One region of the Methylobacterium sp. Leaf85 genome, then DNA from elsewhere that is predicted to be linked to it. Evidence: predicted binding sites of a transcription regulator. Region 1 holds the regulator's gene; the other holds the start of a gene.
What was found. The regulator PhoB, encoded in region 1, activates phosphate uptake and scavenging genes when phosphate is short. The targets are predictions, from matches to a motif close to TGTCATNNANCTGTCAT.
Positions count from the first base shown of each region.

Region 2: a site for PhoB is predicted at 3,835-3,851, ahead of ASF08_RS19315 (acid phosphatase). Genes of this name have one in related genera too.

Region 1 covers NZ_LMME01000031.1:120,001-127,331, reverse strand. The annotation lists gene pstB (phosphate ABC transporter ATP-binding protein PstB) at 33-851, shown strand; gene phoU (phosphate signaling complex protein PhoU) at 937-1,662, shown strand; gene phoB (phosphate regulon transcriptional regulator PhoB) at 1,753-2,454, shown strand; gene ASF08_RS16905 (calcium-binding protein) at 2,618-5,539, opposite strand; gene ASF08_RS16895 (hypothetical protein) at 5,900-6,145, opposite strand; gene ASF08_RS16890 (hypothetical protein) at 6,351-6,521, shown strand; gene ASF08_RS16885 (DUF3320 domain-containing protein) at 6,657-7,331, opposite strand, start outside.
Region 2 covers NZ_LMME01000032.1:310,429-317,759, reverse strand. The annotation lists gene ASF08_RS19330 (hypothetical protein) at 1-353, opposite strand, end outside; gene ASF08_RS19325 (lipid kinase) at 962-1,915, shown strand; gene ASF08_RS19320 (TerC family protein) at 1,961-2,704, shown strand; gene ASF08_RS19315 (acid phosphatase) at 2,880-3,770, opposite strand; gene ASF08_RS19310 (alpha/beta fold hydrolase) at 3,916-4,797, opposite strand; gene dapD (2,3,4,5-tetrahydropyridine-2,6-dicarboxylate N-succinyltransferase) at 4,970-5,812, opposite strand; gene ASF08_RS19300 (YARHG domain-containing protein) at 5,901-6,164, opposite strand; gene ASF08_RS19295 (cyclic nucleotide-binding domain-containing protein) at 6,261-6,713, opposite strand; gene ASF08_RS19290 (hypothetical protein) at 6,890-7,111, shown strand; gene ASF08_RS19285 (response regulator transcription factor) at 7,115-7,331, opposite strand, start outside.

The sequences.
Region 1 (7,331 bases):
CCCATCCCGCCCTCCACAAGGACACGCACCCGATGAACGCCGCTCCCGCGATCACGCAAGCTCAGCTGACCGGCCGCCACAAGGCCGACGAGCAGGCCCCCGTGCGCATCGCCGTGAAGGACCTGAACTTCTATTACGGCTCGTTCCACGGCCTGAAGTCGGTCAACCTCAACTTCCACGACCGCCAGGTCACCGCGCTGATCGGCCCGTCCGGCTGCGGGAAGTCGACCCTCCTGCGCACCTTCAACCGGATCTACAGCCTCTACCCCGAGCAGCGCGCCGAGGGGCAGATCCTCCTCGACGGCCAGAACGTCCTCGACGCCAAGGTCGATCTCAACGAGCTGCGCTCGCGCATCGGCATGGTGTTCCAGAAGCCGACGCCGTTCCCGATGTCGATCTACGACAACGTCGCCTTCGGCCTGCGCCTCTACGAGAAGCTGCCCAAGGCCGATCTCGACGTCCGCGTCGAGGAATCCCTGCGCAAGGCCGCCCTCTGGGACGAAGTGAAGGACAAGCTCAAGCAGTCCGGCATGGGCCTCTCCGGCGGCCAGCAGCAGCGCCTCTGCATCGCCCGCACCGTGGCCCAGCGTCCCGAGGTGATCCTGTTCGACGAGCCGACCTCGGCCCTCGACCCGATCTCCACGGGCCGCATCGAGGAACTGATCGAGCAGCTGCGCTCCGAGTTCACGATCGTCATCGTCACGCACAACATGCAGCAGGCGGCACGCATCTCGCAGTTCACGGCGTTCATGTATCTCGGCGAGCTGGTGGAGTTCGGCCCCACCACGCGGATCTTCATGAACCCCGAGAAGCGCCAGACCCAGGACTACATCACCGGCCGCTTCGGCTGAGCCCGCCGGGGCCGCGTCCGCGGCACCGGACCCGATCCTACGCGATGCAGGCCGCCCGAGGCGGCCTCGGTCGAGGAGTGCGAGCATGCCCAACCACATCGTCAGTTCCTACGATACGGAACTGGAAAACCTGCGCCGCTCGATTTCCGAGATGGGCGGGATCGCCGAGAAGATGATGACCGATTCCGGCAACGCCCTGGTACGCCGGGACGTGCCCCTGGCCCAGGCGGTGATCGGCGCCGACAAGCGCCTCGACGCCCTCCAGCACGAGATCGAGGAACGGGCGATCCTGCTCATCGCCAAGCGTCAGCCCCTCGCCATCGACCTGCGCGAGACGGTCTCGGCCATCCGCGTCTCGAACGATCTGGAGCGCATCGGCGACCTGTCGAAGAACGTCGCCAAGCGCGTGGTGGCCATCGCCGAGCAGATCCAGCCGCAGAAGATCGTCATCGCCGTCCAGCACATGGGCGACCTGGTGCAGGAGCAGCTGAAGGACGTCCTCGACGCCTATGCGAGCCAGGACGTGAAGGCCGCCCTCGACGTCTGGGAGCGTGACGACGCCATCGACGCGCTGTACAACTCGCTCTTCCGCGAATTGCTGACCTACATGATGGAAGACCCGCGCAACATCTCGTTCTGCACGCACCTGCTGTTCTGCGCCAAGAACATCGAGCGGATCGGCGACCACACCACCAACATCGCCGAGACGATCCACTACCTCGTCACCGGCACGAACGAACTGGCCGAACAGGATCGCCCGAAGAACGACGCATCGAACTACGCCACCGTGTCGTTGCCCGCCAGCGCCTGACCGTCCCTCCGATCGGGCCATTCCGGCACGATCGTCGCGCGGCCGTCCCGTGCGTGACGGGACGGCCGCCCTCACCCTGAAAACACCCGCATGAGTACGCGCATCCTGATCGTCGAGGACGAGGAGGCCCTCACCCTTCTCCTCCGCTACAACCTCGAGGCGGAGGGCTTCGTCGTCGACACCGCCGCCCGCGGCGACGAGGCCGATCTGCGCCTTCAGGAGCAGGTTCCCGACCTCGTCCTCCTCGACTGGATGATGCCCGGTCTCTCCGGCATCGAGTTGTGCCGCCGCATCCGCGCCCGGCGCGAGACCGAGCGGCTGCCGGTTATCATGCTGACGGCGCGCGGCGAGGAGGGCGACCGCATCCGCGGCCTCGGCACCGGCGCCGACGATTACATCGTCAAGCCGTTCTCGGTGCCGGAGCTGCTCGCCCGGGTCCGCGCGCTCCTGCGCCGGGCCAAGCCGAGCCACGTGGCGGACCTGCTCATCGCCGGCAATATCGAACTCGACCGCGTCAGCCACCGCATCCGCCGCCAGGGCCGCGAGATCCATCTCGGCCCCACCGAGTTCAAGCTCCTCGAATTCCTGATGCAGAGCCCCGGCCGGGTGTTCTCGCGCGAGCAGCTCCTCGACGGGGTCTGGGGCCACGACGTCTATATCGACGAGCGCACGGTGGACGTGCATGTGGGCCGCCTGCGCAAGGCTATCAACCGCCCGCGCCAGAGCGACCCGATCCGCACCGTGCGCGGCTCCGGCTATTCCTTCGACGAGATGTTCTCGACGGACGAGTGAAACCAGGGCGGTCAGTCCGAGTGACGAAAATCTTACGTTTGGTCCCCGCTCCCGGGGCTGCTTTCGACACTTGGCAGAACCCGGGCAGGGTGGCCGAGGGCTTCGACGGTCGGAATGACCCTGGCCGAATGAGTCTCATTCGGCCAAGGGCGTGTCGGGACGCCTACCCCAGCAGGAAATCGGCGTAAGTCAGCGTCGCCTTATCCCGGTTGTCGATGATGGCGAACTGGACCGCCTTGGCCGTGGTGCCGCTGCCATCGGCATCGTAGGACAGGGCACCGGTGTCGTGATCGTAGAGAATGCGGTCGTTCGCATCGATCTTGGCACCGGTCACACCCAGGTCCTTGAACGCCGCCGCGAGGTCATCGGCCGAGAGCGCCGCGAAGATACTCTTCGAGAGCTGGATCGTGTCGATCCCGGCCGAGAAATCGGTGATGTGGTCGATATTGGTCGCGCCGAGCTTCGTGCTGAACACGAAGGTATCCTCGCCGGCCAAACCCGTCAGCGTATCCGCCCCGAGGCCACCGTCGAGATGGTTGGCGCCGGCATTGCCCTTGAGATCATTGACGAGCGTGTTGCCGGTCGCGTTGAGGTTGCCGGTGCCGTTCAGCGTCAGGTTCTCCACGTGGGAACCCCCTAGCGAGAAGGACACCGACGCCTTGACGAGGTCGATGCCGGTGCCGTCGCTCCCCTCCACGGCTTTGTCGCGAATGTTGTCGACGATGTAGGTGTCGGAGCCGGCACCGCCGATCATCGTGTCCGCGCCCGTCTTACCGTCGAGGACGTTGACGCCGCCATTGCCCCTGAGGACGTTATCGAGCGAGTTGCCGGTGGCGCTGAGATTCCCGGTGCCGGTGAGCGTCAGGTGTTCCACGTGGGAACCCCCGAGCGAGAAGGACACGGATGCCTTGACGAGGTCGGTGCCGGCGTCGCTCAGTTCCACGACTTTGTCGCCGATATTGTCGACGATGTAGGTGTCCGATCCCGCGCCGCCGGCCATGGTGTCGGCCCCGGCCTTGCCGTCGAGGAGGTTGGCGGCGGCATTGCCGGTGAGAGTGTTGGCGAGAGCGTTGCCGGTGCCGTTGAGTGCAGCCGTGCCGACTAGCGTGAGGGTCTCGACGTTGGCCGCCAAGGTCAAGCTGATGGACGAGCGGACGGCGTCGATGCCGCGATCGGCCGCCTCGACGACAACGTCGCCGGCATTGTCGACGACATAGGTATCATTCCCCGCATACCCGGTCATCGTGTCGGCGCCGCCCTTGCCATCGAGGAGGTTGGCGCCGTTGTTGCCGACAAGCGCCTGAGCGAACTCGTTTCCGGTGAGGTTCATCGCGCCCGTGCCCGTCGCTTTCGCCGTGGCCAGGGTCTCGATCGCCTGTCCGGCAGCGAGGACGTAGCTGACGCTCGTCTTGACGGTGTCCTGCCCGGCATCCTTCGCTTCGAAGACGCGATCGCCGGATTGATCGACGACGTAGGTGTCGTTGCCGGCCTCGCCGTACATCCGGTCCGCACCGAGATGACCGTCGATGTCGTCGTTGCCGGCTCCGCCGTGGATCGTGTTGCTCAGGACGTTGCCCGTGAGACGGTCGTTGAACCTGCTGCCTTCGAGGTTCTCGATGCTCAGGAGGCGATCCTTTTCCGCCCGGATCGTCGTTATGACGGGAGGGGGGGTGACGATGCCTCCGGGGCCCTCGCCGGGGTAAGGGTCCGGTTGGAACACGGTCACCTTTTCGGGGACGATCTCCTGCCAGCCCTGCAAATCGAGGGAGACGGTCACGCCAACGGTCGCCGACTTGTAGCTCGCCGTGTCGCTGCCGGCGCCGCCATCGAGACGGTCGTTGCCCGCACCACCGTCGAGCACATCGTTGCCGGTGCCGCCGAGCATGATGTCGTCGCCACCCTTGCCGTAGAGGGTATCGTGGCCGTCACCATTGGCGCCGAAGACCGTATAATCGATGTTGCCACCGCCGCCCTTGAGCGTGTCGTTGCCATCACCTCCGATGAGCGTATCGTTGCCGGCGTAACCTTCCAGCGTGTTGGGCGCCTTGTCATATGTCAGGTGATCGATCTCGATCGTCCTGCCGATCGAGTCTGCGACATCGAACTTGTGCTGGCCGCTCGTCAGCTGTCGCAGGGTATCGACAGCCTTTTCAAGGTTTGTGACCCCTTTTTGTGGGTAAAAATACTCATTCAGCCAGCTGCTTTCCTTATCGTTGAATTGTTGTTCCAATCCGCGGCTCGTAAAAAGACTTTTTATAACGTCGTAATTTGTTATATCGCGGTCATAATAGTGTCCGGGGGCGCCTGGGATTGGTACCGCGGGCGTCAAGGCAGTGTCCATGAGTTTATGATCCGCCGATCCTTGCGCGCCGATCACGATTTCCTGCTGGTATGTTCTAAGGCCGCCCGCCTCACCGTTATCGTACCAAACATCGAGGAGAACATTGCCATTGATTAAATAGACTTTGGCGCCGATTTTGTCCTGATCGGGTTGTTTTGCAAATTCTAAAACTTCATTCTTATACGAGGCGACTGTTTCATGGAGTGCATTGATCCCCGCATTCAGTGTCTCCTTGAAGTCACCCGATGTGGCGCCGTCTTCGATCTCGCGAATGACGTTGATCCGAGCGGCGAGCGCAGACAGGAGGGCTGGCATGACGAGCCCGGCGTCTGCACCCGGCTTCCCGGCGAACTCGATCGCCATGGAGAGCGCATCGGTCGATTTATCGATCGCCAGGGATCGATAATCAGCGTGCTTTGGATCGGAGGGGCTCGTATTCATGTATTGGTCGAGATGTGATTTTGACGCCTGAGCAAGCGACGAAATCTCCATCTTATTATCGTAATTGATACCTTCGCCGAGCTGATTGATTTCCGCGAGGATTTCATCGCCTTGCCGAGAAAGCAAATCTAGCTTCTGATCCATTCCCTCAAGAAATGCCTGCGTCGGATCCTCTTCTTCGCCAAATATCGCCTTTAACTCGCTTGGAATTTCGAGGCCGGGAATCATGCCAATCAAATTGACGGCTGTATTTGCAATTGTCAGAACATCGCCGAAATAGCCAAGCGTCTTTCCGTTGCCCATTGTAAGTTTCCCCTCGGTAAAAATTTCTAAGGGCAATTGACCATTTTTCGACCTTTCGCATAGGGGCGGACGCTACCCAGGTGACCGAAACCCTTGGCGCAGCGTCTCATCGCGTCGCGTCTTGCTACGATGTTGCTGTTTAGTCTGTCCCCGCGCCGGCGAGATGCACGAGCGTCGGCTTTGAAAACTTCCGCAATCGGATGTCTCAGGATTCTCGCGTCGGAGGCGAAACGTCGGCTTCGGGCCGAAACGTCAGCGTCCCCTCGCCACCTGGCTCTGACCCTCAGGTCGGGACCATCCGCCGGATTCCGACGACTGGAGGGCGCGGGGGAGGGCGGAAGGCTTCGAGTCGACGCCGGCTCAGCGGTCGAAGCGGCGCATCGAACGGCTGTCCCGCTCGGCGTTGCGCCGGGTCCTGTCATCCGCTCTGGCCCGGTCGCGCTGGACCGTCTCCATACGCCGGAGCGTCTCCGTCTGCTCGCGGTGCGCCCGCGCCAGGTCGCTCACCGCGTTCATCGCACGCACCCGGTTCGCATCCTGTGCTCGTGCGTCGAAGGACCATGCCGCGAGCAGAAGGGCGAGGACGGCCGAGGTGGGGCGGGGCATCGGGCTGGGACCTTAGGGCAGGAGAAGGGTGGATCGGGCGTGCTGCCCGACATGCATCATAGTGCGTGAAATGCAGGGCTTCGCGGGATAGTGTGCATTCCATGCGCGGGCTGCATGAGTGGTATTTGGCGTTTGGTATACCAGCAAGGCGGGGAGGCTGTCATACATGCTGCAACGCAAACGCATCGCCACGAGGAACACCGATATGACCGCTCTCATTCTCACCGCCGTCGCCGTCGCCGCTGCCGCCAACATCTCCCTGGTGGCCTTCGTCGCCGATCGCCTGACCCCCACGACCAGCACCTCCACCGTCACGGCCGGTGAGCTCGTCCTCGTGAATGACAACGCTCCCGAAGCCCTGAAGCTCGCAGCCTGATCCACGTCGCACGGCTTCAACGTCACCGCCATCGGCCCCGCCTTACCAGGCGGGGCTTTTTCACGTCGCGTACCGCCATATACCCCGGCGCATGGCGGTCGAAAGGGGGGTCGCGTGGCGGTCGATCCGCCCGTCTCATCCGACGGGTTTCGGGGCCGGCGCTTCGCTCTCCCGCGCGAGCGAGGCGGCCTCGGCGAACCGGGCGCGGACCGCCTCGCTCATCCGGCCGAGGCCCAGATGCGCGGCCATCCGCCCCTCGACGCCGGGTGCCGGATCGAGGTCGCGGGCGAGGCCTGCGAGCTCTTGGAGCGGGATGTCGGCGGGGGCTCGCCCCTCTCCTTTAGCCGGCCGGAACCTCACCGGCCCGGCAGGGGAGGCCTCCGGCCAGAGCACGATGCGGTCGCCCTCGCCGGTATGGGGGCAGCGGGGATCGACGGCCCCCAGGGCGCGCTGGCGCAGGCGGGCCGTGATCCGGGCAAACCCGTGGGCGCGCAAGAGGCGCTCGGCGAGAACGTCAGCGAAAACAGGACCTTCGCGCGCGACCACCTCGGCCGCCATCGCCGCCAGCGTGGCCTCGTAACCCACCTCGTGGAACCGCGCGGCATCGGGAGAGAAGCCCGACAGGTCGGCGGGTTCATAGAGGCCGGGGGGCTCCACCTGCGGGATTTCGGGGGCGGCCGGCGCGATCACGACCGGCTCCGGCTTCGCCCTGTCGGCGTCGAGATCGGCCCGCAACGCCGTGTCGAGCCGGTCGAGGGCGCCTTGCGGATCGTTCCACCAATCGGTGCTCCAGACCCGGTGGATGCGCCA
Region 2 (7,331 bases), on a different contig from region 1:
TCCTCGGAGGCCATCGCCATGCTCGGGGATGGTGCGCCCGGGGAGACGGTGAGGGGGAGGGCGTTCGGCGGAACCTGCGAGAGGCGGCGTGGGGAATGCCTGATCCCGGCCTCGGCGTGGCGGCTGCCGCGACGGGAGCGCCGCGGTACCTCCGCGCTCCTCTCCGCGACGGAGGCGGCACTCGGCGTGGTCTCGGGTTTCGCCGCCTGGGCCGGGCTCGCCTGGGGCGCCTCCTGCACGGCCTGGGGGGAGGCGGGCTTCGCGTCGCCCTTCGGTTCGGGCTTCGTATCGGCCTTGGCAGGAGGATCGACCCAGGCCGGACGGCCCTGTGCCCCGGCGCTACCAGTGGACATCAGAGCCCCGAGGAGGGCCGCCGAGCAAGTGGAGAACAATCCGTAGCGCATGGCATCTCACCGCTGTCGCGAGCGACGTGGAGGGTGGGCACGACCGCATGACAGCGTCCGGCCGGAAGGAAACGTCAAGGTCGGGCGTTCGGTTGCCCGCGTCGAGGCGGGCCGTTCGCGACGGGGTCGCGTCGACGCACGAGACCTGTGCGGGTTCGCGTTGGAACACCAACGCTTCACCTCGCCTAGGCCTTTGGAGTGTTGCAGGTTCTGGGACGCAAAACCGGTGACCACTTTTGCTAAACCTGCTTAGCACACGGCATTGCCAGGCGGTTTCGATCGGGCACCGTTCCCCGCGCTATGCCCGCTGTTCCCAGCCATCTGCGATCGGCGTCCGCCGAGGTTGCGCGTGACCATCTTACCGCAACCGGCCTGCCTCCAGAATATTGCCTCTTGCCATCGGCGTGGAAGCGCCCACCTCTGGAGAGCTTGACGGGTCCGGGCCCCTCTGGCGGCCGAGGCGTCGGCCGCGATGTCGGACTCCTTCTCTGCCTTTGCGCTGACGCGGCGCGAACGCACCGGGGGGTTCTGAAACACGTGGTTGTTGCGATGATCTCATGCCGCATCTCGAGATGCCGCTTTCCGGAGGCCGCCTCGTGAGCGCCGCCTCCGCCCGCCGGGCTCTTCTTCTCGTCAACCCGAACGCCCGGAACGGCTCGTTCTCCCTCGATGCCGTGCGGGATGCCTTACGTGCCGCCGGCATCGAGCCGTTCGAGCCGCCGGGCGATCCCGATTGCACGGCGGTGATCAAGCGCCATGCAAAGGAGTGCGATCTCGTCATCCTCGGCGGCGGCGACGGCACCATGAACTCGGCGGCGCCGGCCCTGGTGGAGACCGGTCTGCCGCTGGGCATCCTGCCGCTCGGCACCGCCAACGACCTCGCCCGTTCCCTCGGCCTGCCCACCGACCCGGTGGAGGCGGCCGAGCTCATCGGCACGGCCAAGCCCCAGGCGGTGGACCTCGGCTGGGTCAACGGCCGCTACTATTTCAACGTGGCGAGCATCGGATTTTCGGCCGACCTCGCCGGTGATCTCACCGCGGAATCGAAGAAGAAGTGGGGCACGCTCGGTTATGCCATCGCCGCCCTGCGCGTCCTGCGGCGGGTGCGTCCCTTCACGGTCTATCTCGAACATGACGGGCTGACCGAGACCATCACCACGATCCAGGTCTCGGTGGGCAACGGCCGCCATTACGGCGGCGGGATGACCGTGGAGGAGACCGCCACCGTCGATGACGGCAAGCTCGATTTCTACAGCCTGGAGGTCACGCATTGGTGGCGGCTCATCGCGCTGCTGCCGGCCCTCAGGCGGGGCACCCAGGGCAAGGCCGCCGACGTGCGCGCCTTCAACACCACCGAGATCGTGGTGAAGACGAAGAAGCCTCGGCCGGTGAACACCGACGGGGAACTCTCCACCTACACGCCGGCCCATTTCAAGGTCGTGCCGAAGGCCATCCGGATCTATGCGCCGGAACCCGCCGACCGCCCCGGCATCATCCCCGCCGCGTCCTGATCTTCCGCCGCTTTCCGACCTGACGACGTTCGAGGTTCTCTCCCCGTGGATTCCCTTCTTCAACTCGCCGCAGACCCGACCGCCTGGGTGGCGCTCGCCACCCTCATCGTGATGGAGGTGGTGCTCGGCATCGACAATCTGATCTTCATCTCGATCCTCACCAACAAGCTGCCGGCCCATCAGCAGACCAAGGCCCGCCGCATCGGCATCGGCCTCGCGCTGGTCCTGCGTCTCGGCCTGCTCGGCACCGTCGCCTACATCGTCCACCTGACGCAGCCGGTCTTCGAGATCTTCGGCAAGGCCTTCTCCTGGCGGGACATGATCCTCATCGGCGGCGGCCTGTTCCTCTTGTGGAAGGCGACGAAGGAGATCCACGAGACCGTCGATCCCGATGACGGCCACGAGGATGCGTCCTCCCCGGTGGTGCTGAGCTTCGCCGCCGCCGTCGGGCAGATTCTCGTCCTCGACCTCGTCTTTTCCATCGACAGCATCATCACGGCGGTGGGCATGACCGATCACGTGCCGATCATGGTGATCGCCGTCATCACCGCCGTCACCGTCATGCTGCTGGCGGCCGACCCGCTGGCGCGCTTCATCGATGCCAACCCCACCGTGGTGATGCTGGCGCTCGGCTTCCTCATCATGATCGGCATGACGCTGATCGCGGAAGGTTTCGGCGCCCACGTGCCGAAGGGCTACATCTACACCGCCATGGCCTTCTCGGCCGGCGTCGAGGCACTCAATCTCCTCGCCCGACGCCGGAGACGGAACAAGACGACGGCGGGGTAAGGGCGTAACCCCCTTCCCTTCCGTTTCACGGGAAAACGAAGAAAGGCCCGACCGGGATCAACGGTCGGGCCTTTCTTCGTTTTGGCAAGATCGAAGGGGCTTGGTGGGTGTGTCGGGGCGCGCCCGGCGTGACCCGCGCTCAGGGCCTCGGCCGCCGCCGCGCCCCCGTAGCCGTCTACAGGATGGGTTCGCGCAGGGCCGAGGTCTCGCGGGCACAGATCGCCGCGTCCGGCGGCGAGCCTTCCTGCGACAGGTTCTTGCCGATCTCCGCCCGCGCCTTCTCGAGATCCGCGCGGAAGCCCGGATCGCCCTGGAGCGCGCTGACGACGACGCTGGCCGTCGTGCGGCCGGCTTCCACGTCGCTGGCCCAATGCACGCCGCAGACGATGCGGTTCTCACCGTAGGCCTTGCCGCGGACGAAGAACTGTGTCGCTTTCTCCGGCACCAGTGCGGCGAGGATGGACGCGTAGGCCCACCCTTGAGTCGCGTGGCTGGACGGGAAGCTGAAGGCGTCGCCGAGCTCGCGGGTGCGCGCCACGCAGATCTCGGCCTCGTTGCCGACGAAGGGCCGCAGGCGACGGTAATGCTCCTTGAGCGGGCGGGTGGCCCGGCCGATATCGAGGCGGGTGCGTTCGAGCAGGGTCATCAGTGCCGGGGAGCGGGACTGATCGATCTTGCGGCCGAGCACGCAGGCGAAATCATCGAGTATGGCCGAGGGGCCGTCCGCCACATCCGCCGTGGCGAGTTCCCAGCGCGCGCTGCCCTTCAGGGCGCGGGTCCCTGCGAAGATGGTCTTGTCCGCCGTCTCCGCCGCCGATTGTCCCCGCGGCGGCGGGGGCAGGATCGCGACCGTATCGGGCGCGGTGGCGTCGGACAGATAGGGCGCGCGTGCCGGCATCTCCGGCGTCAACGGCGTCGTGGCGACGGCCGGCGCCGAACGAGGCTTTCCGCTCGTGGCTTTGCTGTCGGCCGTGTTCGGCGCGGGTGCCTGCGCCGAGGCAGGAGCCGCCATCAGGGCGCAGGACGTGAAGGCGAGCGACGCGAGAGCGGGAAACAAAGAATACATGGCGGCGGCTCAGGGTGAAATGCGTCGGGAATGGCAAGCGATAGGGGAGCCATAGGGTTCCTGAACGACACTCGTATGGCACCCTGAGCGCATGACATTTCGCCGATCCGTAACAGGTTTGCCCGCAGGTCCGCGCACGAGACCCCTATCGGATGCCGGCGAGGATCGCGGCGGCGACCTCTCCCGGATATTCCTCATGCGGACTCAAGGCCCCCGGAACCGAAGCCTTGGCCACATGGCCGGCGGCGATGAGAGCGTCCATCTCGGCGCCGGACCGGCGGGGTGCACGCTCCGGACGCAAAACCAGGATCGGCGGAAGTCCGTCCGCCTCGATCAGGGCGAGAAAGTCCTTGCGGACCTTGAACGGATCGAGCCCTCCGGTGACGAAGGCCGCCGTGCCGAAACGGCCCCCCGGCTGCAGCGTCACGGCGTGTTTGTCGGCGATGATGCCGGGCGTGACGTGGTCCGGATCGGCATAGACATGCGCGCGCATCATCCGGCCGATGATCGGAGGACTGATGTTGATGCGGTAGAGCGCCTCGCCCAGCAGCGGAAGTTCGATGGCCTTGCGGATGCCCGAGAGCCAGCCGCGGCGCGAGTCGCCCAGAGCGGTGGGCAGCGGCCCACGCCAGGTGGGTGCAATGAGGACGAGCTGGTCGAACACACCTGGATGCCGCCGTGCGGCCGCCACGAGATAGGGGCCCGCATGACCCGCCGCGATGCCGATGGCGTAGGGGCCGGGCAATGCCGCGAGCAGAGAATCCATGAAGGCGTGGAAGGTCTCCGGCTCCATGGCGATGCGGGACCGCGGATGGTTGCCGAAGCCGGGCCAGTCGGGAATGAGGCAACGGTAGTCGTGGCCCAGAATCTTGGCGAGGGGCCGCATCTCCGCCCGTGCCGAGATCGACGACAGGGCCGGCAGGAGCAGGGCCGCCGGGCCGCTCCCGACGATGTCGCAGGGAGTCGGGACCTTGCGCTCCAGCACGTCGAGCTGAAAGCCACGGGTGGAGTGGGCAGGCTCGATCATCGCTGGCAACGCCTCATCCGGGACGGTCTGTATCGGACGGAAGATCTAACGCGCCGGTCGCTGCCGCACAGGTCGGCCCTGTGTCGCGCCAGGGCCGATGAGGAGCGCCCGCCTCTCCTCTTTCCGCGGCGGGAAAGAGGAGAGTGCCGATCGAATCGGGTGTGAGCGCGTCTCAGGTCCGAAGCAGCTCGTTGATGGCGGTCTTGGAGCGGGTGCCGGCATCGACGCGCTTGACGATGACGGCGCAGTAGAGGCCGGGACCGGGCGTACCGTCGGGCAGGTCCTTGCCGGGCGTCGTGCCCGAGACCACCACCGAATAGGGCGGCACGCGGCCGTACATGACCTCGCCCGTGGACCGGTCGATGATCTTCGTGGAGGCGCCGATATAGACGCCCATGGAGAGCACGCTGCCCTCACCGACGATCACGCCCTCGGCCACCTCGGCGCGGGCGCCGATGAAGCAATTGTCCTCGATGATGACCGGGTTGGCCTGGAGCGGCTCGAGCACTCCGGCGATGCCGGCACCGCCGGAGATGTGGCAGTTCTTCCCCACCTGCGCGCAGGAGCCGATCGTCACCCAGGTATCCACCATCGTGCCCTCACCCACATGGGCGCCGAGATTGATGAAGGAGGGCATCAGCACGGCGCCGGGCGCGATGTAGGAGCCGCGCCGCACGAAGCAGCCGGGCACGGCCCGGAAGCCGGCCTCGCGAAAATGCTTCTTCTTCCAGCCCTCGAACTTCGAGGGCACCTTGTCCCACCAATTGGCGCCATCGGGTCCGCCATGGATGATCTCCATGTCGTTGAGGCGGAAGGACAGCAGCACCGCCTTCTTGAGCCACTGGTTGACCTGCCATTCCTCGCCGACTTTCTCGGCCACGCGGGCCTTGCCGGAGTCGAGGAGATCGAGGGCCTCGTCTACGGCGTCGCGCACGGCACCCTTGGTCGAGACGTCGATGCCGGCACGCTCCTCCCAGGCGGTCTCGATGGTGGTGGAGAGATCGGCGTGGGACATGGTGGCGTTCCGGTCGGTTAGGGGGAAGGGCCGTGCTTACAAAAGGCGGCCCGGCCTGTCACCTCGGCGCGTCAGGCGAGGCGTGGGCTCACTCGCGGCAGCCGTTACGGCTTTCTTCCCGCACGATCTCGCCGACCTTCGCCCGGTCGCGGGCGGAGAGCGGGACGTCGCGGATGTCGGAGAAGCGGCAATTGACGTTGCCGAAGGCCGAGATCGCCCGCTGCGTCTTGAAGCAGTAGCCGGCCTCCGCATAGACCGCGTTGCGCTCGCCCCAGAGTTCCTCGCAGGGGGATGCCGCCAGGGCGGGGGCGGCGGGCAGGAGAGCGAGGCAGAGAACCACGGCGGCGCGCATGAGCACTTCCCGGAAGAGTGTTGAGGGACGGAAGACTTTTGGCCCGTCCCGGCAGGTTTTGCCAGATCGTGCGTCCGGCGAGAGGACGATACGATGTCAGATGGCGTCGATCCTGGCGCGCACGCCGTCGAGATCCTCGATCAACGTGCCGAGGTCGTCATGAAGGGCGGCATGGATCGCCTCGGCCGCATCGGGAAATTCCTCGAGCACCCGGCGCATCAGCGTGGGCGTGATGCGGACGACCTCCGCCGCCGTGACGGCATGGGCATCGGTGGGGCGCTCGCCGCGCAGGAACAGCGCCATCTGCCCGATCAGGGCGGAGCGGCCGACCCTGACGGGCTCGGCACCGGCGCCACGCGGCGCCAGTTCGACCGTTCCGGACATGACGACGTATCCGCCATCGCTGCGCTCGTTGCGGGCGAACAGCACGTCCCCCGGCGTCAGGCTGCGACGCTCAGCGGCAAAGGAGAGCAGCCTCAGGGCGTCCCGCGCCATGAAGCTGAACAGGGGGGCCGCCGCCAGGATCGCGATGTCGTCGTCGAGCCCCAATGCCGTCCGCTCCCTCAAGACGGAGGCGTCCCTCCGGAGGAGCTAGCCTTAGCCGAAGGCGGGCGAGGGGGGAAATCCGGCGCCGCGCCCGCGCAGGGACGGAGCGTCGATCAAACGGATGTCATGAAACCGGTGGATAGACGCGTCTCCCGAGGGCGACGAAGACGGAAATTCCGGTGTCCAATCACTTCTGCCTGGATCCGAACGATCCCTATGCGCAATCCGAGGTCCTCGTCTTCTTCGAGGGCCGATATCCGGATATCCGCCTGCTGTCGGTCATCGATGGGAACGACGACGAAATCTTGTCCGATCTCGTCATCGAGCAGCAACGCGACCTGATTCGGGAAATCGCCGCCTTCCACACATCCGGCGGTGATGCGCCGAATGCGGCCGCCTGATCCTCAGGGCAGCAGCTTGTAGCCGCCGCCTTCCGTCACGAGGATGGCGGTGACGGCCGGGTTCGGCTCGATCTTCTGGCGCAGGCGGTAGATGTGGGTCTCCAGCGTATGCGTGGTGACCTGCGCGTTGTAGCCCCAGACTTCGGCCAGCAACGTGTCGCGGCCCACCACCTCGCGGCCGGCGCGGTAGAGGAAGCGCAGGATCGCCGTCTCCTTCTCG